Regions from separate parts of the Plantactinospora sp. B6F1 genome, predicted to be linked through region 1. Evidence: riboswitches for the same ligand, from Rfam matches in the RefSeq annotation. Region 1 holds a riboswitch; each other region holds the start of a gene.

Evidence for each region. Region 1 has a riboswitch for S-adenosylmethionine ahead of ABNF97_RS20090 (GNAT family N-acetyltransferase). Riboswitches for the same ligand answer to the same signal wherever they lie in the genome.
Region 2: linked by a shared signal. The riboswitch ahead of ABNF97_RS14465 (aminotransferase class V-fold PLP-dependent enzyme) and the one ahead of ABNF97_RS20090 (GNAT family N-acetyltransferase) in region 1 are both predicted to bind S-adenosylmethionine.
Region 3: linked by a shared signal. The riboswitch ahead of thrC (threonine synthase) and the one ahead of ABNF97_RS20090 (GNAT family N-acetyltransferase) in region 1 are both predicted to bind S-adenosylmethionine.

Annotation. Positions count from the first base shown of each region.
Region 1 is NZ_JBEEAC010000015.1:93,976-103,545, reverse strand. It holds gene ABNF97_RS20100 (beta-N-acetylhexosaminidase) at 1-866, shown strand, start outside; gene dusB (tRNA dihydrouridine synthase DusB) at 963-2,174, opposite strand; gene ABNF97_RS20090 (GNAT family N-acetyltransferase) at 2,213-2,818, opposite strand; SAM riboswitch class IV at 2,834-2,947, opposite strand; gene ABNF97_RS20085 (glycine--tRNA ligase) at 3,033-4,412, opposite strand; gene ABNF97_RS20080 (Rv0361 family membrane protein) at 4,604-5,080, opposite strand; gene ABNF97_RS20075 (antibiotic biosynthesis monooxygenase) at 5,382-5,723, opposite strand; gene ABNF97_RS20070 (hypothetical protein) at 5,821-6,078, shown strand; gene ABNF97_RS20065 (metal ABC transporter substrate-binding protein) at 6,189-7,163, shown strand; gene ABNF97_RS20060 (metal ABC transporter ATP-binding protein) at 7,160-7,927, shown strand; partial or broken gene ABNF97_RS20055 (metal ABC transporter permease) at 8,004-8,870, shown strand; gene ABNF97_RS20050 (metalloregulator ArsR/SmtB family transcription factor) at 8,986-9,285, shown strand; gene ABNF97_RS20045 (transcriptional repressor) at 9,332-9,570, shown strand, end outside.
Region 2 is NZ_JBEEAC010000009.1:46,547-56,116, forward strand. It holds gene ABNF97_RS14460 (PrsW family intramembrane metalloprotease) at 1-1,598, opposite strand, end outside; SAM riboswitch class IV at 1,779-1,900, shown strand; gene ABNF97_RS14465 (aminotransferase class V-fold PLP-dependent enzyme) at 1,947-3,251, shown strand; gene ABNF97_RS14470 (FUSC family protein) at 3,298-4,545, opposite strand; gene ABNF97_RS14475 (FAD-binding oxidoreductase) at 4,705-6,111, shown strand; gene ABNF97_RS14480 (hypothetical protein) at 6,324-6,869, opposite strand; gene ABNF97_RS14485 (glycerol-3-phosphate dehydrogenase/oxidase) at 6,933-8,756, opposite strand; gene ABNF97_RS14490 (hypothetical protein) at 8,912-9,448, shown strand; gene ABNF97_RS14495 (transcriptional regulator) at 9,441-9,570, shown strand, end outside.
Region 3 is NZ_JBEEAC010000009.1:67,709-77,278, forward strand. It holds gene ABNF97_RS14535 (cold-shock protein) at 13-216, opposite strand; gene ABNF97_RS14540 (GNAT family N-acetyltransferase) at 723-1,220, shown strand; gene paaN (phenylacetic acid degradation protein PaaN) at 1,297-2,970, opposite strand; gene ABNF97_RS14550 (GNAT family N-acetyltransferase) at 3,036-4,052, opposite strand; gene thrC (threonine synthase) at 4,520-5,815, opposite strand; SAM riboswitch class I at 5,829-5,945, opposite strand; gene ABNF97_RS14560 (ABC transporter permease) at 6,036-6,971, opposite strand; gene ABNF97_RS14565 (ABC transporter ATP-binding protein) at 6,968-7,906, opposite strand; gene ABNF97_RS14570 (S24/S26 family peptidase) at 7,903-8,871, opposite strand; gene ABNF97_RS14575 (PqqD family peptide modification chaperone) at 8,868-9,173, opposite strand; gene stsB (StsB family radical SAM/SPASM domain sactipeptide maturase) at 9,170-9,570, opposite strand, start outside.

The DNA of each region.
Region 1 (9,570 bases):
CGTACGGGGAACTCGCCCCGGACGGCGTCGCGCCGCCGGAGTACACCGGCACCGACGTCGGGTTCAGCGCGGTCGCCGTCGACAACGAGCGGACGTACCGGTTCATCGACGACGTACTCGGCGAGGTCGCCGCGCTCACCCCCGGCCGCTACCTGCACATCGGCGGCGACGAGGCGTTCACCCTCGACCGGGCCGCCTACACCCGGTTCATGAACCGGGTCCAGCGGATCGTCACCGGACACGGCAAGCGGGTGCTCGGCTGGCACCAGCTCGCGGTCGCCGAGCACAGCACCGGACGGGTCGTCCAGTACTGGGGCACCTCGACCGAGGACCCGGTGGTGGCCGAAGCGGTGCGCAACGGCGCCAAGGTGTTGCTCTCGCCCGGCAACCGCAGCTACCTCGACATGAAGTACTCGGCGGCGACCCCGCTGGGCAAGGACTGGGCCGGGCTGGTCGAGGTCCGCGACGCGTACGACTGGGATCCCGGCGACTATCTCGCCGGAGTACCGGCCGAGGCGGTGCTCGGGGTGGAGGCGCCACTCTGGACGGAGACGGTCCGCACGGTCGGCGACATCGAGTTCATGACCTTCCCCCGACTGCCGGCCATCGCCGAGCTGGGCTGGTCGCCGGCGCGGTCCCGGGACTGGGCGGACTTCCGGCGGCGGCTGGCCGGCCACGGCCTGCGCTGGAGCACGGCCGGGATCGCCTTCCACCGCTCGCCGGAGGTGCCGTGGGCGGGCAGTACTCCGGTCGTACCCGAGCCCCGGTCCGCCGGATCGACGGCGGAGGCCACCGGTGCGTCGACGACGTCGACGCCGGGGAGCGGCCCGCCGCCCGCCGACGACCGGCCGCTACCGATCGCCTGACCGCCCCGGGCCCGGTCCACCGCTTCCGCTACCGATCGCCGGCCCGGGCACTCACGGCCCCGCCAGCGCGACCAGCCCGGCACGACCGGGCGCGGCTCAGCCGCCGGAGTCGGCCAGTTCGGCGCCGGCCGGCACCTCGGCGCTGTCCCGATCGGCCAGCCAGCCGTCCGGCAGGAAAACCTTGCCCGGCGAGTTCGTCCGACCCCGGGGCTGGCCGAGCGTCTCCGGCGGGAACGGCTCGGCCGGGTCGAGCTTGCCGAGCAGGTCGTCCAGCTCGGCCAGGCCGTTCACCATGGCCAGGGCCCGGCGCAGCTCGCCGCCGACCGGGAAGCCCTTCAGATACCAGGCGACGTGCTTGCGGAAGTCGACGCAGCCGTCCCGCTCGGCGGTGTCCGGGCGGTCGCCACCGGCGAACCACTCGACCAGCAGTTCGGCGTGCCGGCGCGTGGTCGCCGCGACCTCGCCGAGGGTGGGCAGCCGGCGCACCGGGCGGCCGTCGAAGGCCGCCGCCAGATCGGCGAAGAGCCAGGGCCGGCCGAGGCAGCCCCGGCCGACGACCACACCGTCCGCCCCGGTGTGCGCCAGCATCCGCAGCGCGTCGTCGGCCTCCCAGATGTCCCCGTTGCCCAGCACCGGCACGTCCAGCGCCTGTTTCAGGGTGCCGATCGCGTCCCAGTCCGCCGTACCCGAATACCGCTGCGCGGCCGTACGCCCGTGCAGGGCGACCGCCGCCACCCCGGCCTCCTGGGCGGCGAGCCCCGCGGCCACGTACGTCAGGTGGTCGTCGTCGATGCCCTTGCGCATCTTGACCGTCACCGGTACCCCGGCCGGGGCGGCCGCCTCGACCGCCGCCCGGACGATCCGGGCGAAGAGCCGGTGGCGCCACGGCAGCGCCGCCCCACCGCCCTTGCGGGTGACCTTCGGCACCGGGCAGCCGAAGTTCAGGTCGACGTGGTCGGCCAGGTCCTCCTCGACCACCATCCGGACCGCCGCCGCGGTCACCTCCGGGTCGATCCCGTACAGCTGGAGGCTGCGCGGCCGCTCGTCCCCGCCGAAGGCGATCATCCGGAGCGTCTTCGGATTCCGCTCGACCAGCGCCCGGGTGGTGACCATCTCGCAGACGTAGAGGCCGCCGCCCTGTTCCCGGCAGAGACGCCGGAAGGCGACATTCGTGATCCCGGCCATCGGCGCAAGTACCACCGGCGGCCACACCACGTGCCCGCCCAGGTGCAGCGGGCGGGATGCGCGGAAGGGCCCGTTCCTGTCGCCTTCACCGGGAGAACCGCCCCCTGCCAACAGCTCAGCCATGGCACACTCCCCCGCCGTCCCGGTACACAGCCCCCACGTTATCCACGGTCGTCCCCGGGGAGAGCCCTGACGAGGCGTCGGGCGTCCGGCCAGGCCATGCGGTACTTGCCAGGAGTCCCGATGAGGAAGGCGGGGTCGCCGCAGGGGGGAGCGACGATGCCCGTTTCGACCCGGATGCCGCCGCAGGCCAGATAGAACATCTGTGCGCGAGCGTTCTGCTCAAGCACCCACAGGTAGAGCGCTGGAGAGCCGGCATCGGCGAGGACCGCCCGGGCGGCGTAGGCCATCAGCGCGGTACCGATGCCAGCGCGATGCTCCGAATGGTCGACGTGGAGGTTGTCGATGAGGCTGCCCCAGCGCGGATCCGCGTCGAAGACCACATGGACGAAGCCCGCGAGACAGCCGTCACGTTCGGCGATGATCGTGGTGGTGCCGGCGGGGGAAGCGAGTCGCGCCGACCACACCCTGCTGCGTTCACCGAGCAGATCGCCGTCGAGATACGTGTCGGCGTAGGCGCCCCGATAGTGCCGCCGCCAGCTGTCGGCATGCAGCGCGGCGATGCGACCGGCATCGCCGGCTCCGGCAGGGCTGAAGATTGCGGGGCCGGTCGGGGCGACGGACCGGGGCACGGCGGAACGGGACACTGCGACAAGCTCCTCGACTGGCGGCTTACCGGGCAAATTGCGTCGGCCAGGTCGTCACCCGGAGCACCCCGCCCGCGAGCGGAGGGTTGCCGGCCAGCAAGCCGGGGCTGTGCGCTGGCACTCATGACCTTCACCGCAGAAGTTAGCACCGGTGTTGCTCGTCGGCAGCCGCTGCCCGAACTCAGCCTGCGGTACGGGCTCGCCCGGTGGAGCCTCAGCAGCCGGGGAGGCGTTCCAGGAGGTAGCGCTCGACCTGGTCCAGGCCGACCCGTTCCTGGGTCATGCTGTCCCGGTCCCGGACGGTGACGGCGTTGTCGTCCAGGGTGTCGAAGTCGACCGTGACGCAGAACGGGGTGCCGATCTCGTCCTGCCGGCGGTAGCGGCGGCCGATCGCCTGCGAGTCGTCGAACTCGACCACCCAGCGGCGGCGGAGCGCTGCGGCCAGGTCCTTCGCCTTCGGCGAGAGGGAGGGGTTGCGGGAGAGCGGCAGCACGGCCACCTTCACCGGCGAGAGCCGGGGGTCGAAGCGGAGGACGGTGCGCTTGTCGACCCCGCCCTTGGTGTTCGGAGCCTCGTCCTCGTCGTACGCCTCCAGCAGGAAGGCGAGCACCGCGCGAGTCAGCCCGGCGGCCGGCTCGATCACGTACGGCACCCAGCGCTGCTGCTTCTCCTGGTCGAAGTAGGACAGATCGACACCGGAGTGCTTGCTGTGCGTGGAAAGGTCGAAGTCGGTGCGGTTCGCGATGCCCTCCAGCTCGGAGAACTCGGTGCCGCCGAACCGGAACCGGTACTCGATGTCGACGGTCCGCTTCGAATAGTGCGACAGCTTCTCCTGCGGGTGCTCGTAGAACCGCAGGTTCTCCTCGGAGATGCCAAGGTCGAGATACCAGTTCCAGCGCTCGCGCAGCCAGTACTCGTGCCATTCCTCGTCGGTGCCCGGCTCGACGAAGAACTCCATCTCCATCTGCTCGAACTCCCTGGTCCGGAAGATGAAGTTGCCCGGGGTGATCTCGTTGCGGAACGACTTGCCGACCTGCGCGATGCCGAACGGCGGCCTCTTGCGGGCCGAGGCGGCCACGTTGTTGTAGTTGACGAAGATGCCCTGCGCGGTCTCCGGCCGGAGGTAGTGCAGGCCCTCCTCGCTCTCCACCGGGCCGAGGTAGGTCTTCATCAGGCCGTTGAACATCCGCGGCTCGGTGAAGGTGCCCTTGTTGCCGCAGTTCGGGCAGTTCATCTCGGTCAACGAGGCCGGCGGGTGGCCGTGCCTCTCCGCGTACGCCTCCTCGAGGTGGTCCGCCCGGAACCTCCGGTGGCACGACTGGCACTCGGTCAGCGGGTCGACGAAGGCGTCCAGGTGGCCGGAGGCGGCCCAGACGTCCCGGGCGAGGATCACGGCCGAGTCGAGGCCGACAATGTCGTCCCGCTGCTGCACCATGGTCCGCCACCACTGGCGCCGGACGTTCTCCTTCAGCTCGACGCCGAGGGGGCCGTAGTCCCAGGCCGACCGGGTGCCCCCGTAGATCTCGCTGGACGGGAAGACGAAGCCTCGGCGCTTCGCGAGACTGACGACGGCGTCGATACGGTCGGCTGGCATGGTTACCTCCTACACCGGCTGGCGGCCGGCGGGGACATCTTCGGGACGGCTGGGAAAGGCGGACAGGTTCGGCACTCGGACCTGGCTCGGGCGGTGCTCCGCACAACGGTACGGTCACCTGCGGCCCGAGCCCAGCAGATTACTCCACCTCGGCGGCCGTACCGCCGCCGCCCGGCGGGCCGGCCCCGGTGTCAGGTGATGTCGCAGACCCGCAGTTCGCCGGTGCTCTGATCCTGGGCCAGTCGGGCCTGGAGGTTGTCCTGCCCGCCGCTGGCGTAGGTCACGTCGACCGGCACGCTCAGCTCACTGGTCAGCGACACGTCGCCGATCCGGAACGAGGCGATCTCCGGCTCGGAGCTGACCCGGCGCTCGAACTCGGCCGGCGACTCCCGCTGCTGGGCGGACTCGCAGAGCAGGTCGTACGCCTTGCGGAAGTCGTCGTCGTCGAGCGCGTCGAGGTAGTCGGTCACCACCGCCTTGGCCTGCTCGTTCAACGCCTGTGAACCGGAGATCAGCAGGCCGACCAGGGCCGCTCCGCCACCGCCGCAGAAGAGTACGACGGCCAGGGCTGCCACCCCGAGCCCGAGCCACAGCCGCGCACCGCGCCCCTCGCTGGGCGGCGCGGCGAACAGCGGCTCGACGCCGGTGCCGGGGGGCGGCGCCGGCACGGCCGGCGGCATCGGTCCCCATCCGGCCGGAGGCGGCCCGTAGCCGACCGGCGGCGGCCCGTACCCGACCGGCGTAGGTGGCGGCGGACCGTACTCGACCGGCGGCGGACCGTACCCGGCCGGCGTAGGTGGCGGCGGGCCGTACCCGACCGGGCTTGGTGGCGGCGGGCCGTATCCGCCCGACGGCGGCACGGGTCCACCGGGTGCGGCCGGTTCGTCGGTCCGGACGGAATCGGGTGGGGACGACGGGCCGCCGGGCGGTCCGGGAACGCTCATGAGGCACAGGGTAGTGCCCGGTTCATCACCGGCCGGGGTCAGCGGCCCGGTCACTGGGGGTGACTTCGACCTGACCGTCCGGTTCGGCGCTGGCCAGCGTCTCGAACGCGGACGGCTCGTCGAGCGACTCGGCGAGCAGCGGGGTGGCGTCGACCTTGACCTCGAAGGCGCCGAGGGCCCGCCGGTACGTGCCGACCGACTCCCACTCGGTGATCAGGCACCAGTGCCGGGGATCGTCGAGGGCCCGCAGCAGCCGCCCCCGACGGTACCCCGGCCGGGCGGCGAGGGCGGCCAGCGCGGTGTGGGCCCGTTCGGTGAAGGTTGCGGCGGCCTCCTCCGGCACGACGAACCGGTTGGTGACGAGCACGTACGCCTCCTGTCCGGTGCCGCCACCGGCGTGCGCGGAGGGTGTCGCTGGCGACAGCTCGCCGGCCGGGGCACCGTGATCTCGTAGAGTCTGTGGAATGCAGCGTACGCAGAGCGTTCTGCTGACCCGGCTGGCTCGGGTCAACCCCACGGGTGTGTTCCTCGCCGTGCTGGCGCTGGTGCTGGTCGCCCTCTTCGCGCCGGGGATCGTCGGCGGAGCCCTGCTGCTGGCGCTCGCCGCCGGGCTGGCCGCGCTGTTGGCGACCACCTGGCCGGTGCAGCGGCCGGCGACCCGGATCCTCCGGCTGGTCATCCTCACCCTGCTGGTCGCTACCGCGCTGATGAAGATCCTCTGATGGCCGTCCGCCCCCGGACGATCGCTCGACCAGAACCGAACGCGATCAAGCGGTTCCATGCAAGCATGCGTTTTTGACAATCATTCTCATTGTCGCGGAGAGTGGATGACATGGTGATCCGCTTCGCGCCGCGTACCGTCGCCCTCGCCGCCACCGGCCTGCTCGCGCTGGCCGGCGCTGCCGCGTGCGGCAATGCCGGCAGCGGCGCCGACCCCGACCGGGTCGACGTCGTCACCGCGTTCTATCCCCTCCAGTTCGTCACCGAGCGGGTCGGCGGGGACGCCGTCCGGGTGGTCAACCTCGCCAAGCCCGGCGCCGAGCCGCACGATCTGGAACTCAACCCCGGCCAGGTCGGGCAGGTCAGCGACGCGGAACTGGTCGTCTACCTCGCCGGCTTCCAGCCGAGCGTGGACGACGCGGTGCGGCAGCAGGCCGGCGACCAGGCCTTCGACGTGGCCACCGTGCGACCGCTGCTACCGGCGACGGCCGGCGGGCACGAGCACGACGGCGCCGACCACGCGCCCGAGGAACCGGGTGCCGAGGAGGGGCACGCGGAGGGGACGGAGGGCAGGGACCCGCACGTCTGGCTGGACCCGACCCGGCTGGCCGAGATCGCCGACGCGCTGGCCGGGCGGCTCGGCGCCGTCGACCCGGACCGGGCCGCCGACTACACCGCCCGGGCGAAGGCGCTCCGCACCGAGCTGGAGACCCTCGATTCCGAGTACGCCCGGGGACTGAAGACCTGCCAGCGACGTGAACTGGTGACCAGCCACACCGCGTTCGGGTACCTGGCGGAGCGCTACCAACTGGAGCAGATCGGCATCTCCGGGCTGACCCCCGAGGACGAGCCGGCCCCGCAGCGGCTGGCCGAGGTGGCCGCCGAGGCCCGCAAGCACCAGGCCAGCACGATCTTCTTCGAGACCCTGGTCAGCCCGAAGGTCGCCGAGACGATCGCCCGGGAGGTCGGGGCGAAGACCGCGGTACTGGATCCGATCGAGGGCCTGCGGCCCGGCGGTACCGGGGACTACCTTTCGGTGATGCGCGGCAATCTCGACGCCCTGAGGACCGCACTGGAGTGCGCATGACCGCACCTGTCGTCGCCGTCCAGCAGGGGGTGGTCGCCTACGACGACCGCCCCGTGCTCCGGGGCGTCTCCCTGCGGGTGGACCCCGGCGAGGTGGTCGCCGTGCTCGGCGCCAACGGCTCCGGCAAGTCCACCCTGATCCGGGCGATCCTCGGTCTGGTGCCGCTGGCCGCCGGTACGGTCTCGCTGTTCGGCACCCCGCAGCGCCGGTTCCGGCAGTGGGCCCGGATCGGGTACGTGCCGCAGCGGATGGGCGCCGGCAGCGGCGTACCGGCCACCGTGGCCGAGGTGGTCGCCTCCGGGCGGCTGGCCCGGCGGGGCCCGTTCCGGCCGCCGGGGCGGGTCGACCGGGCGGCGGTGGCCGATGCGCTGGCGGCGGTCGGGCTCGCCGACCGGGCCGGTGACCCGGTGGCCACCCTCTCCGGCGGGCAGCAGCAGCGCACCCTGATCGCCCGGGCGCTGGCCGGCCGGCCCGAGCTGCTGGTCCTCGACGAGCCGACCGCCGGGGTCGACTCGGCCAGCCAGGACGCCTTCGCCGAGGCGCTGCGCGGGTTCGTCGCCGGTGGCGGGACCGTGCTGCTGGTCGCGCACGAACTCGGGCCACTGGCCGGGGTGGTGACCCGGGCGGTGGTGGTACACGACGGGACGATCGCGCACGACGGCCCGGTACCGGAACCGGCCGGGCACCACGCGGCGCCCGGACACGAGCACGTCCACCCGCACGCGCCCGAGGAGTCGACAGGGATGTGGGGCACTCGTCCATGAGCGAGCGAAGCGAGCGAACCAGCCAGCTCAGCGTCGATGTGCCTCATGTCGGCACGGGGCGGAGCGGAGGGCCGGCATGAGCCTCTTCCAGTACGACTTCATGATCAGAGCCCTGGTCGGGGCGCTGGTGATCGGGGTGACCGCCCCGGCGCTCGGCATCTACCTGGTGCAGCGCCGGATGTCGCTGATCGGTGACGGGGTCGGGCACGTCGCGCTGACCGGGGTCGGGGTCGGCCTGCTGCTCGACCGGTCCCCGGTGCTCACGGCGGTGATCGTCGCGGCGGTCGCGGCGGTCGCCATCGAACTGATCCGGGAACGCGGCCGCACCTCCGGCGACGTCGCCCTGGCGATGCTCTTCTACGGCGGCATCGCCGGTGGCGTGATGCTGGTCGGGCTCTCCGGCAGCCGGAGCAACGCCAACCTGATGGCGTACCTCTTCGGCTCGCTGACCACGACGTCGCCGCAGGATCTGGTGGTGATCGTGGTCCTCGCGGTGGTGGTCCTGGCGGCCATGGTCGCGCTGCGCCCGGCGCTCTTCGCGATCTGCCACGACGAGGAGTACGCCCGGGTCTCCGGGCTGCCGGTCCGGGCGCTGAACCTGCTGCTCGCGGTGACCACGGCGGTGACCGTGACCATCGCGATGCGGGCGGTCGGCCTGCTGCTGATCAGCGCCCTGATGGTGGTACCGGTGGCCACCGCGCAGCTGTTCACCCGCGGCTTCCTCGGCACCATGCTCGCCGCGATGGGGCTGGGGCTGCTCGCCTCGGGCTCCGGGGTGTGGCTGGCCGGCACCGCCAACACCGCGCTCGGGGCCACCATCGTGATCCTGGCGATCGGCCTCTTCCTGGTGGCGTCGGTGGCCGTGGCGGTACGCCGGGCGCTGGCCCGGCGCCGTGCCGTACCCGGGCCGGCGCCGCAGGTAGAACCCTGTGACGTGGTACTCGACGCCGGCCGGCGCACCCCACCGGCCCCGACCCCACCCGCCGGGCCGGTACCGGTTGACCTTGGAACCGCGCACCGAACGACGGTCGGCCGTTAACAACGGTTACCGTTACAGCGTGACGAGCACAAACGCCTACGAGGCCTACGCCGGCGCCGGCGAGCTGCTACGAGCGCTTGCCGCGCCGATCCGGCTCGCCATCGTCAGCGAACTCGCGCAGGGCGAGCGGTGCGTGCACGAGCTGGTGGAGACCCTCGGCGCCCCGCAGCCGCTCGTCTCCCAGCACCTGCGGGTGCTCCGGGGTGCGGGGGTGGTACGCGGTGCGCGGCGCGGTCGGGAAATCGCCTATACCTTGGTCGACGAACACATCGCGCATATCGTGGCGGACGCGGTGAGCCATTCGGGGGAAGCCACCTGACGGGGGACGTCCGGGGAGGCACCTGACATGACGCGAGGAGGGCGAGATGGCGGCGGCGGGGAACGGCGCGGCGGTACGTAACACCCGACAACGCAGCGCGGTCAGCGCACTGCTCGGCGAGGTCGAGGGCTTCCACAGCGCCCAGGACCTGCACGCGATGCTGCGCAGTCGCGGCGAGCGGGTGGGCCTGACCACCGTCTACCGCACGCTGCAGGGACTCGCCGACGCGGGCGAGATCGACGTGATGCGCCCGCCGGGCGGTGAGCACCTCTACCGGCGGTGCAG
Region 2 (9,570 bases), on a different contig from region 1:
GGCGTGGACGACCCGTCGTACGTACCCGGCGGGCCGGCATCCGGGGACCGTGACCCGGCGTACGGGGCCGGTGGCCCGGCATACGGACTCGGTGGCCCGGCGTACGGGGCCGGTGGCCACGCGTACGGACTCGGTGGGCCCGCGTGCCGGGCTGGCGGGCCCGCGTACGGACTCGGTTGGCCGACGTACGGGCCGTGGTAGCCGGGTAGCGGTGGATGACCGGGCCTGACCGGAACCATCGGGCGCGGCGGCGCCACCAGGACGACCGGGATCGGCACCACCGGCTCGGCCGGCGCCGGCAGGGTGCGGCGTGAGCCGTCCGGGAACGACAGGTGGTAGCGGGAACCGTCCCAGACTCCGGCCGGCGCCTGCGGATCGCGCCCCACGAAGACCCTGCGGGCCGCCTGGATCGCGTCGAGCAGCCGGCGTTCCTCGTCGACCTGCCGGGCCAGCCGCCCCGGCTGCCGCTCCAGCCCGCGCACCAGTCCGTCGCGGAGCAGGGCGAGCCGGGTCGCCGAGGTCTGGAATGCCCGCATCGCCTTGACACCCTCGTCACCGGCGACCCGCCGGGCCCAGCGGCCGGCCGCGTGTCGCCGCCCGAGGGTGCCGAGCGCGGCCAGCTCGGGCGGGGTGAGCCAACCCGTCGACACGTACTCGGGAAGCCGGCGCTGGGTGAGCCGCCCCTCCCAGCTCCGGACCCAGACGGCCAGCCCGACGACGCCCAGGAAGATCGGCACCATCAGCCCGACGTAGCTGTAGAGCAGGATCAGCGGCTCTCCGGCGAGCTGGGTGAGGGTGGCGGCCAGGTTCCAGGCGCCGTGCAGGATCATCGCCAGCAGCAGGCCGGCGAGCGGGGCGACGATCCGGATCGGGCGACTGGCCGACCGGACGGCGATGCCCAGCCCGATGCCGGTCATCGCGGTGAAGAGCGGGTGGGCGAAACCGCTGATCAGGACCCGCAGGATGAAGATCCCGAAGACGTTCTGCGCACCCGTGGCCGGGCCGTACTGGTCGGCGCCCTCGGCATAGCCGTGCAGGCCGAAGTAGAGGATGTTCTCGACCATCGCGAACCCGACCGCCGACAGGCCACAGTAGACGATTCCGTCGGTGATCCCGGACCACTTGCGGCGCTGGTAGAGCAGGAGCAGCAGTGGCCCGAGCGCCTTGGTCAGCTCCTCGATGAAGGGCGCGACCAGCACCCCGACCAGCGGGAGGGGCAGCTCCAGTGTGTCTGCCGCGAACGTGTTGGTGCGCAGCGCCGCGTAGGTGGAGACCGCCGCGCCCCAGCCGAGGCAGAAGGCGAGATACTTGACCGGCTCCGGGTCGTACCGGTCGAGCCAGAGGAAGCAGGCGACCAGCACCGGCACCGGCAGCGCCGCCGCGACCAACCCGATCAGCGGCGGCGTGACCCCGGCCGGCGACACGAGCTCCCACGCCATCAGCACCGCGCAGACGACGATGAGCGTGATCGCCCCGATCGCGATCAGCAGGCGGGCCCGGCTCCGCCGCTCGGGCGCCGCCGGCTGCGGCGCGTTGCCTGCCGGCTGCGGTCCGCCGTCTGCGGACTGCGGCGCGTTGCCGTGCGGCGCACCGCCCATCGCCTCCGGCACGCTGCCTGCCGGCTGCGAGAGTTGCCACGCCGGGGCGGTCGGCCACGGCGGGGTCGGCGACGGCGGCTGGGGTGCCGCCGCACCGGGCGGGGTGTCGGCCATGCGATCAGCGTAGTTCCTCCGGACAGCCTGGCCGGACCGCATCCGGCTTGGTTATGCTTCCCGGCAGGTCACGAGTGCCAGCGTCCAAGCCCCGGCTTGCTGGCCGGCAACCCTCGTCGAGGTTCGCGGTGGGGTGCCCCGGGTGATGACCGGGCCTGGTGCGGTTCCGCACCGGGCAAGCGCGGACCCCGTTCCCGCCCGCTCCGGGGTCCCTGACCTTCGGAGGTATGCGCGATGAGCACCGGTCTCTTCCCCGCACCCGCCCGCTCTGCCGGCGTAGCGACGCCGACCGCACCGGGGCCGGTGGTCGGCTCCGGGGGCACCGCCAGCGGTCCGCTCGGCGTACTCGGGGTGCCGGGCCAGGTCAACCTCGACTACGCCGCCACCGCGCCCTGCGCGCGAGCCGCCGCCGACGCGGTGGCCGAGCTGCTGCCCTGGTACGGCAGCGTGCACCGGGGCGCCGGAGCGCTCTCCCGGCGCAGCACGCTGGCGTACGAGCGGGCCCGGCAGGACGTCGGTGACTTCCTCCGGGTACGCCCCGACGACCACGTCGTCTTCACCCGCAACACAACGGACGCGCTCAACCTGCTGTCCCGGGCACTGCCGCCGGGCACCCGGGTGGTGACCTTCGCGGCCGAGCACCACGCCAACCTGCTGTCCTGGCCCGCCGGTGCGGTCCGGTTGCCGGTGCCCGGCTCGGCCGGGGAGGCCGTCCGGGCGGTCGACGCGGCACTGCGGGAACTGCGCCGGGGCAGCGGCGGCGGCGCACCGATCCTGGTCGCGGTGACCGGGGCAAGCAACGTCACCGGCGAGTGCTGGCCGGTCGCCGAGCTGGCCCGGATCGCCCACCGGTACGGCGCTCGGATCGCACTGGACGCCGCCCAGCTCGCCCCGCACGCCGAACTGGACATCGCCGCCCTGACGGTCGACTACGTGGCCGTTTCCGGACACAAGCTGTACGCGCCGTTCGGGATCGGCGTACTGGCCGGACGGGCGGACTGGCTGGACGCCGCACCGCCGTACCTGGCCGGCGGCGGGGCGACCCTCGGGGTCGGGGCGGCCACCCACGACGTGCGCTGGGTCGACGGGCCCGCCCGGCACGAGGCCGGCACCCCCAACCTGCTCGGCGCGGTGGCGCTGGCCGCGGTCTGTGTCGCCCTGGCCGAGGCGGACCGCGAGGCGCTGTACGCGCAGGAGCAGTCCCTGCTCGGCCGGCTGCGGTCCGGGCTCGCCGCCCTGCCGGACGTGGTCGAACTGCGCACCTTCGACCCGAGCGCACCCCGGGTCGGCATCGTGTCGTTCGTGGTCGCCGGCCGGGACTCGGCGGCGGTCGCGGCCGATCTCGCCCAGCACTGGCAGATCGGGCTGCGAGACGGGCTGTTCTGCGCGCATCCGCTGGCCCGACGGCTGCTCGCCGAGGCTGCCACCCGGAGCGGACGGCGGGACCTGCCGCCGACCGCGCTGCGCGCGAGCATCGGGTTGGGCAGCACCGCCGCACACGTCGACCGCCTGCTGACCGCCCTGTCGACCCCCCGCTGACCCGGCCGTCCCGGCTACCCGGCCGGGCCGGGGTCCGATCGCCGGGCTACCGGGCCCGGCCGGGGTCCGAGGAGGTGCGCTCGGCGGGCCGGTCCGACGACGAGAATTCGGGCTGCTGGGCGGCCTCCGTGACGGCGGCGTCGGCGTGCCCGCCCGCCGCCCGGCGGACGAGCTGGTTCGCCTCCAGCCGCTCGATGCCGGTGGCCCGGAGCAGGTCACTGCCGGTGGTACGCAGCTGCGCGATCACCACGCTGCCGGAGAACCCGACCCCCTCGGCGTACGCCCGGCCGGCCTGGCCGATCGCCTGCAGCGCCTGCTCCCGGGCGGCGTCCGGGCGTACGCCCTGCCCGAGTTCCCTGCGCAGCAGCTGTACCGCCTCGGCAAGCGACGCCACCGCGTTGGACATCACCTCCGGAATCGACTCGTCGTCCTCCAGCGCGGTGACCGCCCGCCGGATCAGGGTTCCGCTGTTGTGCACGGCGTGTTCGATGTACTCGGAACTCTCCACGTACCGGAACAGCGCGCCCCGGCGGTGCCAGCGCAACGGTGCCAGCAGCGCGGTCTCCCGGCCGCCCTTGAGCGCCTCCTCGAAGCCCTGAAGGTGCGCCTCCACCTGGCGGAGCCGGTCCAGCGCGGCCTGTGCCCGGGGCGCGTCCCGAGCCTTCAGCGCCTCCGCGGTCTCGGAGAGTTCGTCGGCGAGTTGGCCCAGCGCCGGCCGGGCCGCCCGGTCCACCACCCGCAACGGGTTCAGCGGCAGCAGCAGCGCGAGGACCACGAGCCCGGAGAAGCCGCCGATCAGCGCGTCGATCACCCGGGGAGACTCGATGGTGCCCCGCAGCGGCGCCTCGATGGTCACGATCAGCACGGCGGTGGCCGCCGCCTGGCTGATCACGGCCGGGCCGCCGCCGAGGAAGATGGTGACCACGATCGACAGGAAGACGATCAGACCGAGCTGCCACGGCCCGCTGCCGGCGCCGTAGACCAGCGCGTCGCCGATGCCGATGCCGATCGCGATACCAAAGATCATTTCGACGGTCCGGCGGAATCGCTGACCGACCGAGGAGGCGAGGGTACCGATCGCGGAGATCGGTGCGAAGACCGGCGACGGGTTGCCCAGGAACTCGTGCGAGCCGATCCAGGCCAGCGCGGCCGCCACCGCGGCCTGGAGGGCCAGGATCAGGTTGAACCGTACGGCGTACCAGCGGTCCCGTATGGTGGCCCGGGACCGGTTCCGAAGCTCCTTCGCCAGCTTGGCGATCCGCTCCCGATCCAGCTCCACGGGCGTTTTCGCCACGGTGGTCCGGACAGAGCGCATGGCGGGGACTACCCGCTGACGTACCCGCCGAACCCGTCCGGACCGCGCGGTGCACCTCGACCCCGTTGTCCGAGGTGTTCCCCTGCCGGCCGAAAACGACCATGGTCGGCGTACGTGTCGACGACTAGCCTCCCAGGCATGCCGGATCTTCTCGACGACCTGCGGGCGGCGCTCGGCGAGTCCGCCGTACTGACCGACCCCGACCTGCTCCGCGGCCACCAACGCGACGAGGCGGACCTCTGCGCTGCCGGTACGCCGGCCGTGGTGGTCCGGCCCCGGACCACCGGGGAGGTGGTCGCCGTGGTCCGGGCCGCCGCCGCGCACGGCGTACCGGTGGTGCCGCAGGGGGCCCGGACCGGGCTGGCCGGGGCCGCCAACGCGGTCGACGGGGCGGTGCTGCTCTCCACCGCGCTGATGGACGAGATCCGTGAGGTCGACCCGGTGAACCGGATCGCGGTGGTCCAGCCCGGGGTGGTCAACGCGATGCTGGCCGCCGCCGTCGCCAAGCACGGCCTGCGCTATCCGCCCGACCCCGGCTCCTGGGAGTCGTCCACCATCGGCGGCAACGTGGCGACCAACGCGGGTGGGATGTGCTGCGTCAAGTACGGCGTCACCACCGAGTACGTCCTCGGCCTGGAGGTGGTGCTGGCCGACGGCGAGGTACTGCGCACCGGACGGCGTACCGCCAAGGGGGTCGCCGGGTACGACCTGACCCGGCTCTTCGTCGGCTCCGAGGGCACCCTCGGGGTGATCACCGAGGTGACCGTCTCGCTCCGCCCGGCCGCCGAGGAGTCGCTGACCCTGGTCGCGGTCTTCCCGTCCACCGCCGCCGCCGGCCGGGCGGTCGGGGAGATCTCCGCCCGGGGACTCAGCCCGAGCCTGCTGGAACTGCTGGACCGCACCCATCTCGGCGCGATCGAGGCGTACCGGCCGATGGGGTTGCGGACCGACGCCGAGGCGCTGCTGCTGGCCGCCGCCGACACCGGGACCCGGGCCGCCGCCGACCTGGCGGTGCTGGCCGAGGTCTGCACCGCGAGCGGCGCCGACGAGGTCTTCGCGGCCACCGACGCGGAGGAGGCGGCCGCCCTGCTCCAGGCCCGCCGGCTGGCGCACCCGGCGATGGAACGGTTCGCCGCCGCCAGCTATCCGGACGGCAACGGCGGGCTGGTCATCGACGACGTCGCGGTACCCCGGGACGCGTTGGCGGCGCTGCTCGACGGCGTCACCCGGATCTCCGCCGAGTACGACGTGCCGATCGGCGTGGTCGGGCACGCCGGTGACGGCAACATGCACCCGAACATCGTGGTGGACCGGGCCGACCCGGCGAGCCTGGAGCGGGGCCGGCGTGCGTTCGACGCGATCATGCAACTCGGTCTCTCGCTCGGCGGCACCTGCACCGGCGAGCACGGGGTCGGCCTGCTCAAGCGGGACTGGCTGGCCCGGGAGATCGGGCCGGTGGGCCTGCGGGTGCACCGGGCGATCAAGGACGCGCTCGACCCGACCGGGCTGCTCAACCCCGACAAGGTGCTCCCGGCCGGCGGCTAGGGTCGCCGACCTCCTGCCGGGTGACTTCGCCCTGGTGCACCTTGTCGAGCGGTCGGTGGTGGTCGGACCGGGGCGTGCCAGGGGTGATCACGACGACGAAGTCGGCGAGGGATGCGGAGCGGATGGCATTGGAAGCCACTGGGCAAGCAGGAGTGACACGGCCCTCAGCCGACCCGGTCCGGCCACCGATCACCCCTCCGGGACATGTTCCGCTAGTAGGGAGTCGCCTCCGACAACAGCGAGTAGATCGCCCCGGCGATCTTCGGTGCCGGCCCGCAGGAGTACCACATGACGACGATGGAGCGCCCATCGGTGACCGAGTGCTTAACCCGGTCCTCGCACTCCCGCTTCAGCGGTCGCACCTCGGACTCGGTGGTCAGCCCCGGATCGGCCAGCAGCGCCAACAGCCCGCTGTGCTGCGCCTCGGTCAGCACGCCCCGGGTCGTCGTTTGCGCCTTTGCCATGTCGATGTAGACCCAGTCTCCGGACTTGGTCACCACCAGGTTGCGCAGCAGGGGCCCGTCAAGGCCACCGACGCGGGTCAAGCTGACCAACAGGTTCTCCACGCCGGTCGGCAGATCTCCACCGTCCGGGCCGGCGTCCGCCGGGTCCGCGGACCCGGCGGGTTCGGTTGTCGCCACCGGTCCGGCGGCACCGGAGGGCGGGCCGGCGGCGCCGCCCTGCGGTCCGCACCCGGTGGTCGCGATTATGCCCACCACCACCAGCACCACGCCGGTCCGCCGGCATCGAGATTTCACGGTTGCAGGGTAACGCAAGGCCCATAGTGGACACTGTCCCGTCGCCGGTATCCACCGGGCAGGTCAGCCGGGCAACTCCGCCCCGTCCAGGCCGGCGCCCCGGTCGGCCGCGAAACCCCGGACGTCCGGCGCACCCATCCGGGCCGCGTCGGCGGTGGCGTCGTCCGGCATCCGCTGCGACTGCCGTTCCGCCTGCACCCGGGCCAGGTAGTGCTCGATCTCGCGGGCCCGGACCGGGGCGTCCCAGCCGAGCACCCGGCCCATGATCTCGGCCGCCTGCTCGGCCGACTCGGCGCCCCGGTGCGCCGTCTCGAACGAGATCCGGGTACGCCGGGTCAGCACGTCGTCGAGGTGCAGCGCCCCCTCGGCCCGAGCCGCGTACGCCACCTCGGCGGCGAGGTACTCCGGTGCTCCGGCCAGCGGAGAGCCGAGCAGCGGGTCGGCGTCGACCATGTCCAGCAGGTGGGTGGCGAGGTTGCCGTAGCGCTCCAGCAGGTGTTCGACCACCCCGGCCTGCACCCCGTGCCGGCGGGCCAGGTCGGCCCGGTCCCGCCACAGCGCGGCGTACCCGTCGGCGCCGACCAGTGGCAGGTCGGCGGTGCGGGACGGGCGTACCCCGCCGAGCCGGCGGGCGGCCCGGTCGACCACGTCGGCGGCCATCACCCGATAGGTGGTGTACTTGCCGCCGGCCACCAGTAGCAGCCCGAGCATCGGCTCGTACACGGCGTGCTCGCGGGAGAGTTTCGAGGTCGAGTCCGCCTCGCCGCCTAGCAGCGGGCGCAGCCCGGCGTAGACGCCCTCGATGTCGGCGGTGGTCAGCGGCCGGTCCAGCACGGTGTTGACCTGGGCGAGCAGGTAGTCGATGTCCCGGGCCGAGGCCGCCGGGTGGGCCCGGTCGAGCCGCCAGTCGGTGTCGGTGGTGCCGATGATCCAGTGCCCGCCCCACGGGATCACGAAGAGCACCGAGGTCGGGGTACGCAGGATCAGCCCGGCGTCGCCGGTGATCGCCGAGCGGGGCACCACCAGGTGCACTCCCTTGGATGCGCGTACCCGCACGCCGCGCCGCACTCCGACGTCGCCGAGGAGTTCGGACATGTCGTCGCTCCACACCCCGGTGGCGGCGATGACGGTGCGGGCCTGCACCTCGAACTCGGCGTCCGGTGAGCCGGGCGGCGCCTCCATGTCGCGGATCCGTACCCCGGTCACCTCGCGGGCCTGCCGGAGCAGGCCAACAACCCGGGCGCTGGTCACCATCGCGGCGCCGAGGCTGGCCGCGGTGCGGGCCAGGGTGACCACCAGGCGGGCGTCGTCGACCTGGCCGTCGTAGTAGCGGATGGCCCCGGAGATGGCGTCGGCGCGCAGGCTGGGGAAGGTCCGCCGGGCGCCCTCGCGGGTGAGGTGCCGGTGCAGCGGCATCCCCCGCCCGCCGCCGAAGATCCCGGCGAAGGCGTCGTAGGCCGCGACCCCGGTGCCGTAGTAGGAGCGCCGCCAGGCCCGCCCGGCGAGCCCGGCCGGACCGCTGCCGGGCGGCAACGGCACCAGGATCGGCACCGGGCGGACAAGGTGCGGGGCGAGCCGGGTGGCGAGCAGGCCGCGCTCGGTGAGCGCCTCGTGGACCAGGTGGAACTCCAGTTGTTCCAGGTAGCGCAGCCCGCCGTGGATCAGTTTGCTGGACCGGCTGGAGGTCCCGGCGGCGAAGTCGCGGGCCTCCACCAGGGCCACCTTGAGCCCACGGGAGGCCGCGTCGAGTGCGGCGCCCGCGCCGGTCACCCCACCACCGATGACGAGTACGTCGAACCGCTCGCTCCGCAGCCGACGCAGGTCGGCGGCGCGGCGGGACGGGGAGAGCCGGCTGGCCGTGTTCCGGGAAAGGCTGGGATCACGCACCCGTCAACGGTAGCCGCAGCGATGTCCGGGGCGCGTTCCCCGGTGTCACTTCCGACGGAGTCGCCGGCGGAGGATTGACAGTGGCCATATGCTTTGCATTGCAGAGTAACGCGCTGATGCAAAGTCGATACCGCCGCAAGGTCGAGGAGGTTGTGATGGGTTCCACCGACAAGTCGTACGCCTTCTGGTTCGTCGGCACCCCGCTGCTGTTCGCCGTGACCGCCGCCTGGTACACCATGCGCGCCCGGCGGCTCGGCTTGCGGGTCTCCTGGCCACTCTTCGCCGGCGCCGGTCTCGGGGTGCTGCTGTTGCTCGCGGTCCTCGCGGCGGTACCGGAAACGGAGGTCCGGCCCGACATCCTTGCCCCCGCACCCGACTGGATCTGGCAGGGGTTGTTGAGTACGCCGCTGCTGCCGGTCGCGGTGGCCGTGCTGGCGCTCGCCTGGGCCGAGCGCAGTCCGGGTCTGGCCGCCGCCGGGACCTGGATCGTCCTGCTCACCGCCTGGCTGTGTTGCGCCTCCCCGCTGGGCTACCTGCCACCCTGGGCAACCAACATCCTCGGCGGCGCCTCCGGCTCGCTCGGCGGCCAGCTTTCGCTCCGCCCCGGGCACTACCTTGTCCTTATGGCGCTGCCGCTCGTCGTCTTCGCCGCCGTACGCGCGGCCCGCACCAGACGCCTCCCAAATGCCTGACGACCGGCCGACTCCCGCGCATCCGGCACTGGCCCTGGACGACACCGTGCACCAGCGGGTCCGCCTCGGCATCCTCACCGTGCTGAGTGAGACCCGGGAGTGCAAGTTCGCCACCCTCCGGG
Region 3 (9,570 bases), on a different contig from region 1:
TGGCCCGACAGCTCAGGCGATGACCCGGACCTTTTCCGCCTGCGGGCCCTTCTGCCCCTGGGCGATCTCGAACTCGACGCGCTGACCGTCGTCAAGCGCCTTGTAGCCGTCCATCTCGATCGCGGAGAAGTGGACGAAGACGTCCTGCCCGCCATCGACCGCGATGAAGCCGTAGCCCTTTTCGCTGTTGAACCACTTCACGGTGCCCTGCGCCACGGTGCACTTCCTTACTTCGGTCGCGTCGGAGCTGCCCGAGCTCCGGCGACGCCGTATGCCTGCCGGGGCCAACCGAGTCGCCGTTCTCCAAATGGATCATGTATTTGGAGTCCAACAAATCGAGCGGCCGAATCCGCACGGTACACCAAGGTCGGGTCGCAGCGCACTAGGCCAAAACGGTCACCGGTCCCCCATCCGGGCGGTCCTTTTCCGGCCCGACCCATTGGCGATCGTCGCTACGCAGCTCAACGGGCCCGTACAGAAACCGAACGCGGCACCGTCACCCCCCGGAACTGGTCGCCGTACGGCGTGCGACCATGACGGACGTGCCGGCTTCCATCCCGCAGACCGCCGCCGAGCCGGAGTCCGGGCACTCCACCGACCGGGCCGGAGCGGCTCCCCCGGACCGGTCCACCGGGACGGGCAGTTCCGGTCTCCGGCCGAACGCCAAGAGCGGGCCGGCGCCCGGCGCCGGGAAGGCCGGTGTCGGGTGTCCCGGCCGCGACCTGCCACCGGTCCGCCGGGTACGCCCCGCCGACGCCGCCCGGGTCCGGGCGATCCGCCTGGAGATGCTCGCGGACTCGCCACTGGCCTTCCTGGAGACGCTCGCCGACGCGGCGGCCCGGCCGCACGCCGAGTTCGCGGCCCGGATCGCCGGGATGTCGACCGGGCACCGGACGGCAGCCTTCGTCGCCGAGGTCGACGGTCGGGTCGTCGGGCACGCGGGTGGCCAGGCGGCGCCCGGTCAGCCGGAGCTCACGGTGGTCTTCGCGGTCTACCTCACCCCGGCCTGGCGGGGCAGTGGCCTGCTGGACGCCCTGGTCGAGGCGGTGGCCGACTGGTCGAGGGCGGCCGGTCGGCAGGAGTTGCTGCTGGAGGTGGTGGTCGGCAACGACCGGGCGGTACGGGGCTACGAGCGGCTCGGCTTCGTCGACACCGGGGTACGGGTGGCACACCCGACGGTGCCCACCCTCCGCGAGCTACAGATGCGCCGCGCCGCCTGACCCGGCACCCCACCAGCGCCCAGCCCGGTCGGGAAGGGGCCCTTCCGCTACCGGAAGCGATAGCGGGGGCCCTTCCTTACACGTGCCGGCGGGCCTGCACCACCCGGAACCGGCTGGCGACGTAGGCGCCGTCGGTCAGCGCGGCGTTCGCCGCCGGGTTGGCGCCGCTGCCGTGGAAGTCCGAGAACGCCGCCGACTGGTTGACGAAGACCCCGCCGGTGAGGTTGCAGGAGAGGTGCACCCCGGTCTCGATCGCCGCGCTCTCGGCCGCGTCCAGCACCCCCGGGTCGGTGGAGTAGACCGAGGCGGTCAACGCTCCGCGCTCACCGACGGTCTGCCGCAGGATCGCCAGGCTGTGCGGGGTGGAGTCGGTGGCGATCACGAACGAGATCGGCCCGAACCACTCCCGCCCGTACGTGCCGACGTCGTCCGCGCCGAGCTTAGCGATCAGCGGCGTACGCACCACCGCGCCCGGGTAGTTCGGGTGCTCGACCGGGCGGGACGGCAGTACCGGCTCACCGATCCCGGCGACCTCGTCCAGCCGGGCCAGCACGCCGTCGTTGACGATTGCGCCGATCAGCTCGACCGCCCGGGCCGGGTCGCCGGTGAGCTTGCCGACCGCCCCGGCGATGCCCTCGGCGACCTCGTCGAGACTCTTCTGCCCCTGGTCGGTCTCGATCCCGCCTCGCGGCACCAGGATGTTCTGCGGGGTGGTGCACATCTGCCCGCTGTAGAGGACCAGCGAGAAGCCGACGTTGCGGCACATCCCGGCGAAGTCGTCGGTCGAGTCGACCACGACCGTGTTGACACCGGCCTTCTCGGTGTAGACGACGGCCTGCCGGGCGTTGGCCTCCAGCCAGTCGCCGTACTCGGTGGAGCCGGTGAAGTCGACGATGCGTACCCGGGGGTGCAGCGCCAGGGTGGAGGCGAGCCTCTCGCCCGGCGCCTCCGGGGCGAGCAGCATCAGGTTCGGGTCGAAGCCCGCCTCGGCGAGCACCTCGCGGGCGTACCGGACGGTGATGGCGAGCGGTAGCACGGCCCGGGGGTGCGGCTTGACCACCACCGGGTTCCCGGTGACCAGCGAGGCGAACAGCCCGGGGTAGCTGTTCCAGGTCGGGAAGGTGTTGCAGCCGATCGCCAGGGCCACGCCGCGCGGCACCACGTGGAAGTTCTTGGTCATCCGCAGCGGGTCACCCCTGCCGGCCGGCTTCTCCCAGTCCGCCGTCGCCGGGTGCCGGGTCATCTCCCGGTATGCGTAGGCGAGCGCCTCCAGCGCCCGGTCCAGCGCGTGCGCGCCACCGGCCTGGAACGCCATCACGAACGCCTGCCCGCTGGTCGCGTGCACCGCGTTGGCCAGTTCGAAGATGTTGGCGTGCAACCGGGCGAGGATCTCCAGGCAGACCCCGACCCGGGTCTGCGGCCCGGCGTCCCGCCAGGCCGGCAGCGCGGCCGCGGCGGCGGCCAGCAGCACCTCCGGGTCGGCGTGCGGGTAGGTCACCCCGAGGTCGATGCCGAACGGGCTCGCCTCGGTGCCGACCCAGTCGCCGGTGCCGGGCTGGTCGAGCGGGAACTTGCCACCCAGGTACGCCCGGAACGCCGCCTCACCCTCGGCGGCGGCGGTCTCGCCGTAGACGCGAGGGCTGGGTGACTCCGGGTAGGCGGACCAGTAGGAGCGTTCGGTGATCGCGGTGAGTGCCCGTTCCAGGGTGTCGGCGTGCCGGGCGTAGTGGGGGTGCGGGGTCTCCGTCATCCCGCCATCATGCCGCACCGGCCCGGCCGGTCCCAGCCTTCCGCACCCGGGGCGGGCGGCGCTGGTCAGAGGGTTGCCTGCCAGCTGTTCATCCCGGCGACCGCACGGAATCCCAGCGCCTCGTTGATCGAGATCATGTGGCCGTTCACCGCGGCGTTGAAGGTGTCGAGGACCCGCAGCGCCGGCTCGTGCTCCCGGATGTGCCGGAGGTTGTCGACCTTGATCACGATGCCGAGGCGGTGTCCCCGGTGTGCCGGCTCGACCAGGGTGATCTGCTGGAACCCGTGCCAGTCGCAGCCGGCGCTCATGCCGATCGCGGTCCAGGCCACCAGGGTGCCGGTCGCGTCGTGCCGGGCAGCGCTGTTGTACCAGTGGTGGCCGCGCTCCTGGTGCGCCTGCTCCATCTCCCGCAACCGGGTCACCTCCGGTCGGGCCGCCTCCCAGGTGAGGTCGCCGAGCGGTGCGTCGCTGATCAGGCGGCTGTCGAGGTAGGCGATGTCCTCGGCGTACTCGTCGGGGGTCGGGCCCTGCCAGCGCACGACCGAGTAGCCCTCGGCCCGGGCCAGACCCTCGGCCAGCAGCCGGTCGAGTTCCGCGTCGTCGAGGGTGGTCAGGTCGAGCCGGCGGCGTACGTCGGCCAGCGCCGCCTTGGCGCCAATCGCGGCGGCGAAGGCGTCGCCCGGCGCCGTCGGGGCTGCCTCCGGGCTCGTTGTCGCCACCTCGCCGATGACCCGCTTGCGGCCCTCCTCCCGGACGATCCGCACCGCGTACTCGTAGAGAGCGCGGCCGACACCCCGGCGTCGGTACTCCGGGTGGACGGCGAGCACCAGCCCGGCGTTCTCCAGGTTCTCCCGCTGCGGCAGCGAGATCCCGAGGTAGCCCACGGCCACGCCGTCGAGATGACCCAGTGCGTGCCGGTCGTCGTCGCCCGGCCAGGGGCGCCGGAGTCCCGCGAAGAAGCGCTGCCGGGAGAGCCTGGGCAGGTCCGGCTGGTCGGCGGCCCTAGCGGCGGCCTCGATCTCGTACGCCCGCTCGGTGGCGGCGACGTCGGCGACGTCCAGTGGGGTGACCACGATGTCCATGGTCCTCGAGGGTGCCGGTTGACCGAGCCGGGCGCGACCGAATATCGAGGGAGCTAGGCGGGGGAATTCGATTGATCGACGTCGAAGGATGCGGGTCAGGGTTCGTTCGACGAATGCGCGTCAGGGGAGCCGCGTCGCGCAGAACGGCCGGGCGACGGCGTCGGCCCGGCCGGGAAGAATTTGGTCGGGAGGACGCCCGCACAACGCCTCCGGCGCTGGGTCGTTAGAGCTTTGAAAGTCTACGGCGGTGCGTCCTCCCGCATGGAGCATCTTGCGTCGTGCAGATGCAGGCGTCAAGCCCTCCTCCGTGCGTTTTCGTCACCCGTGGCAAAACAGCAGCTACGCACCGCATCTGTACCGCCGGGCCCGGCGTGCTCCCGGCGACACGGAACGACCTCACCTGCAAGTTGCACGTGCATCTGCCCGGGCAGGCCAGGGCCGGTGCCGAAAATTTCCCCGAGAAAAATTCAGCCGAGCAGCCCGGCCTCGCGGGCCGCCCGCAGCGACGGCTTGACCCGGTACGTCGGACCGACCAGCGCCGCCACCGCGTCGAGGGTCTTGAGTCCCTCGCCGGTGTTGTAGACCACCGTCTCGGCGTCCGGGTCCAGCCGGCCGCTCGCCACCAGCTTGCCGAGCACGGCGACCGTCACCCCGCCGGCCGTCTCGGCGAAGACTCCGGTGGTGCGGGCCAACTGCCGGATGCCGGCGCGGATCTCGTCGTCGTCGGCGTAGTCCATCCAGCCGCCGGTGCGGCGGACCGCCTCCAGGGCGTAGAGCCCGGCGGCCGGGTCGCCGATGTTGAGCGACTTGGCGATCCCGGTCGGCCGGACCGGGGTGATCACGTCGGTGTCGGCGTGCAGCGCGGCGGCGATCGGGTTACAGCCGGCCGACTGGGCGCCGAAGACCTTCCACCCGTTGGCCGGCGCCTCGACCAGACCGATCTCGACCAGCTCGCTGAACGCCTTGTCGATCTTGGTCAGCAGTTCACCGCTGGCCATCGGGATCACCACCTGCTCGGGAATCCGCCACCCCAGCTGCTCGGCGACCTCGTAGCCCAGCGTCTTGGACCCCTCGGCGTAGTACGGCCGGACGTTGACGTTGACGAACGCGGTGTCGGCGAACTCGTCGGTCTCGACCAGCTCCCCGCAGAGCCGGTTGACGTCGTCGTACGAGCCGTCGATGGCGACCACGTCACCGTCGTAGACGGCGGTGGTCACCACCTTGCCCTGCTCCAGGTCGCCGGGAATGAAGACGATCGACGGTACTCCGGCCCGGGCCGCGTGCGCGGCGACCGAGTTCGCCAGGTTGCCGGTCGAGGCGCAACCGAACCGGGTGAAGCCGAGACCACGGGCGGCGGTCAGCGCCACCGACACCACCCGGTCCTTGAACGAGTGGGTGGGGTTGGCGCTGTCGTCCTTGATCCAGAGCGGTGCCCGGATGCCCAGCTCGGCGGCGAGGCCGGCCGCCGGGACCAGCGGGGTCAGCCCGGGGTCGAGGGTGACCCGGGCGCTCGGGTCCTGGCCGGTCGGCAGCAGGGCGGCGTACCGCCAGAGGTTCTTCGGGCCGGCCTCGATGTCGGCCCGGGTGACCCGGGCCAGGGTCGCGGCGTCGTAGCCGACCTCCAGCGGGCCGAAACACTCGTAACAGGCGTGCTGCGCCACCAGCGGGTAGTCCGTGCCGCAGCCGCGACAGACGAGCACGCGGGCGGGGTTGGGGGTTACCTGGCTGGTCTGGCTGGGGGTCGCGTCGATGATCGACGTCATGGCGACTGCCGTCCTCTCATCTTTCCCTGGCGCCGCACCGCGCGGCGGGGACGGATTTGGCACCTGCTCCGCCGTGGAGTGGTTGCCGGGGCGTCGTCGGGCCGTATCCCTCAGCCCCTCTGGATGAGGTATGAAGTTGTGCCGTCAGTCTACGGGTCCGGGGGGCCGCTGTCCCGGGTCTGTTTTCGGTGTGAGCAAGATCCCGGTCCGGGGCGCCGGCTCAGAGCGCCCGGGACTGCCGCAGCAGGGCCCGACCCACCCCGGCCACCGCGACCACGCCGACCAGCCCGAGCAGCAGGAAGTACGGCCAGGCGCCGGCGAAGCCGCGCAGCAGCGCCTCGCGCAGCGCGGTGACCCCGTAGGTGACCGGGTTGACGGCGGCGAGGATCCGCTGCACCGGCCCCAGGTTCTCGATCGGATAGAACGACGGGCTGGCGAAAAGCAACACCGGGGCCAGCACGTTCACCAGCACGGTGAACCGCTGGAAGTCCTGCACCAGGGTGGCGAGCAGCAGGTAGAGCGCGTTGAAGGCCAGTGCGGCGAGCAGCGCCCCGCAGAGCAGCGCCACCCACCTCTCCGTCGGCCAGCGGCCCCGGAAAAGAGCCGCCGAGACCGCCAGCGCGGCGACGGTCTGGGCCAGTACCAGGGCGGAGCCGGCGAGCAGCTTGCCGGCGACGTACTGCCGGCGGGTCAGCGGGTACGACCACAGTTCCAGCGCCATCCCGCTCATCCGCTCCTGGAACAGCGCCGTACCCGAGGTGGTGGCGGCCGCCAACAGCGAGGAGAACATCAACGCCGGGATCGCGAAGTCCGGGTAGCTGACCGGCCGGCCCCGGTAGTTGACCTCGCCGACCAGCGCGGTGAGCGAGGTGGCGAAGAGCGCGATGTAGACGGCGGTCGGCACCACCGCGAGCAGCAGGTTGGTGCGGTTGCGGGTGAGCAGCAGCCACTCCCGCCGCAGCGTCGCGGTGAGCCCCGAGCCCTGCCAGGGCGGTGGGGCGGCGGCGTCCCGGTCGACCGGACCGGGTGTGGTCACCGGGCCGTCACCTCCGACCGTCGGGGTCACCGGGCCGTCACCTCCGACCGTCGGGGTCACCGGGCCGTCACCTCCGACCGTCGGGGTCACCGGACCGTCACCTCCGACCGTCGGGGTCACCGGGCCGTCACCTCCGATCGGGTCAGCGCCACGAAGGCGTCCTCCAGCGATGCCGTCGCCAGCTCCATGCTGTGCACGGGGATCTCCAGCTCGGCCAGTTCGGCCAGCAGCCGGGGCAGCCGCTGCCGCAGGTCCGGCCCGGTGAGCATGATGTCGTCGCCGCCCCTGACCGCCGCCAGGCCGAGCCGTCGCGCACCGGCGGCAACCGCCGGCCAGGCATCCTCCGATCCGGTACGCAGCCGCGCCCGTGCCTCGCCGCGTTCGTCCCGCAGCTGGTCCGGGCTGCCGTCCCGGACCAGGCGGCCGTGGTGGATCACCAGTACCCGCTCGGTGTTGCGTTCCACCTCGTCGAGGTAGTGGCTGGTCAACACGATGGTCAGCTCGTGCCGGGCCCGCAGCTCGTCCAGGGTGGCCCAGACCCGGCGCCGCCCCTCGACGTCGAGCCCGGCCGACGGCTCGTCCAGCAGCAGGATCCTCGGCACCCGCAGCAGGGCCCGGACCACCTGGAGCCGCCGTCGCTGCCCGCCGGAGAGGGTGAAGACGAGCTGCTCCTCGCTGCCGGTCAGCTCGAAGGCGCCGAGCAGCTCCTCGACCCGGGAACTGGCGCTTCGCCAGGACAGGCCCCGGAACGCGGCGGCGATCTTCAGGTTGTCCCGGACCGTCAGCATCATGTCGAAGGGTCCGGACTGGTGCACCACCGCCACGTCCCGCTTCGCGCCGGCGTCGGGGCGGCGGCCGTGCACCAGGATCTGCCCGGAGCTGGGCGGGCAGGCGCCGCAGACCATCTTGAGCAGGGTGGTCTTGCCTGCGCCGTTCGGGCCGAGCAGTCCGACGGACTGGCCGGGCGGCACGCTGAAGTTGAGCCCGTCGACGGCCGGGGTCGCGGCACCGGCGTACGTCTTGCACAGGTCGGCCGCGACGATCGCCGGGCTCATCGCGCACCGCCGATCGCCGGCTCGGCCGAGAACCCCGACGGCGGTACGCCGAGCGTGGCGAGGACGATCCGGATCTCGTCCTGCGGACCGGTCTCCCGCAGGGGTGGGCCGGTCCGCAGGTGGTGATCGACGTCCTCCGGGGCGACCACCGGTTCGACGCCGTCACTTCCGTCGCCCCATCCGTCGCCCCAAGCGGCGCCCCACCCGTCGCCCCAAGCGGTGTCGCGTCTGGTGTCGCGTTCGGTGTCGCGTTCGGTGTCGCGTTCGGCGGGTCCGGCTGCCGGGTGTGCTGCGGGCCGCCCGAACCGGCAGCCGAGCACGATGTCGAGCCGGTCCACCGGACGGGCCGGGCGGCTCCGGCCGACGAGCCCGGTACGCAGGTCGTCCACCGGTCGTACCGCCGCCGGGGAGATGCCGACGGTCACCCCGCCGAGCGCGTCGAGCGCGTCGAGCGCCCGGCGTACCCGGTCGGGGAGGGCGGAGCCGGCCGCGAGGTGGCGTACCCGGACCAGGGTCGCCGAATGGCTGGCCCCCGCTGCCGGGAGCCGGTGATCGGTCTCCGGTACCGCCCAGGCCGCCGCCCCGGCCAGCCAGAGCGTGACGCCGTCCGGGAGCGGTACCGCCGCTTCGGTACCGTCCCGGGCACCCGGGGCGCGCGCCGGGACCTGCGGCACCCGGCCGAGTACCGCCGCCCGGGGCACCGGTGGGTCGTACAGCGGCAGGTTGTCGCCGGCCGTCAGCAGGTGGTCCGGCCGCCAGACGACCACCCGGTGCACGACGATCCGCTCACCGTGCTGGTAGGCGACGACCTCGCCGGGGCGGAGCCGGTCGAACTCGACCGGTTCGACCACGACGGTTCCGGCCTGCAGCGCCGGCAACATGCTGGAGCCGCTGACCGGCACCCGGGCGGTACGTCCGGCGGCCAGCGCCGCCCGGACCAGATCGGCGAAGCCGGCTCCGCTCACCGGTCACCGTCCCCGCCGCCCGGCGCCGGTTCGGGGGTGCCGAGCAGGTTGCGGGCCTGGAGCAGCGCGACGAACTCGCGGACGTCCCGGCCGATGACGTCGCGTTCCCGCTCGTCGTCGCTGCCGAACTCGTCGGCCAGCTCGCGGATCACGGTCTCGACGTCACTGCCGGCGGCGAGCCGCCGCCAGATCAGCGCGGCGCTCGCGTTGAACGTCTGGAACTCACCGTCGTCAGGGTTGTAGAGCCGGACCTCGTCCTCGTTGTCGACCCAGACGATCTCGGGGTTGATTCCGACCGTCACGCGGCACCTCCCGCTCCGGTGACCAGCAGCGGCAGCGACCGGCGGGCCCCGGCGGGCGGGGACCAGGTGCGCCAGTCGTCGTACACCGGGTGCACCGAGCCGTCCCGGACCAGTCGGGGCACGGTCATCTCGGACTCCCGTTCCAGCAGGTCGGCACCGCCGAAACCGGTGGAGCGCCAGATGTTGGTGATCATCGAGTGCCGGAGGATCCGGCAGTGGTCGCGGCTGTTCCGCTTCACCGAGCCGGACTCGGCGGCGTGGTACGCCCGGCAGCCGCCGCCGCAGGCCGCCCGGATGTAGCAGCGCCGGCAGTCGGCGAGGTTCTCGCCCTCGAAGACGTTGTTCGCCCGCAGGTCGGCCAGGACGGGTGAGGCGAAGACCTCGCGCAGCGGCTGGG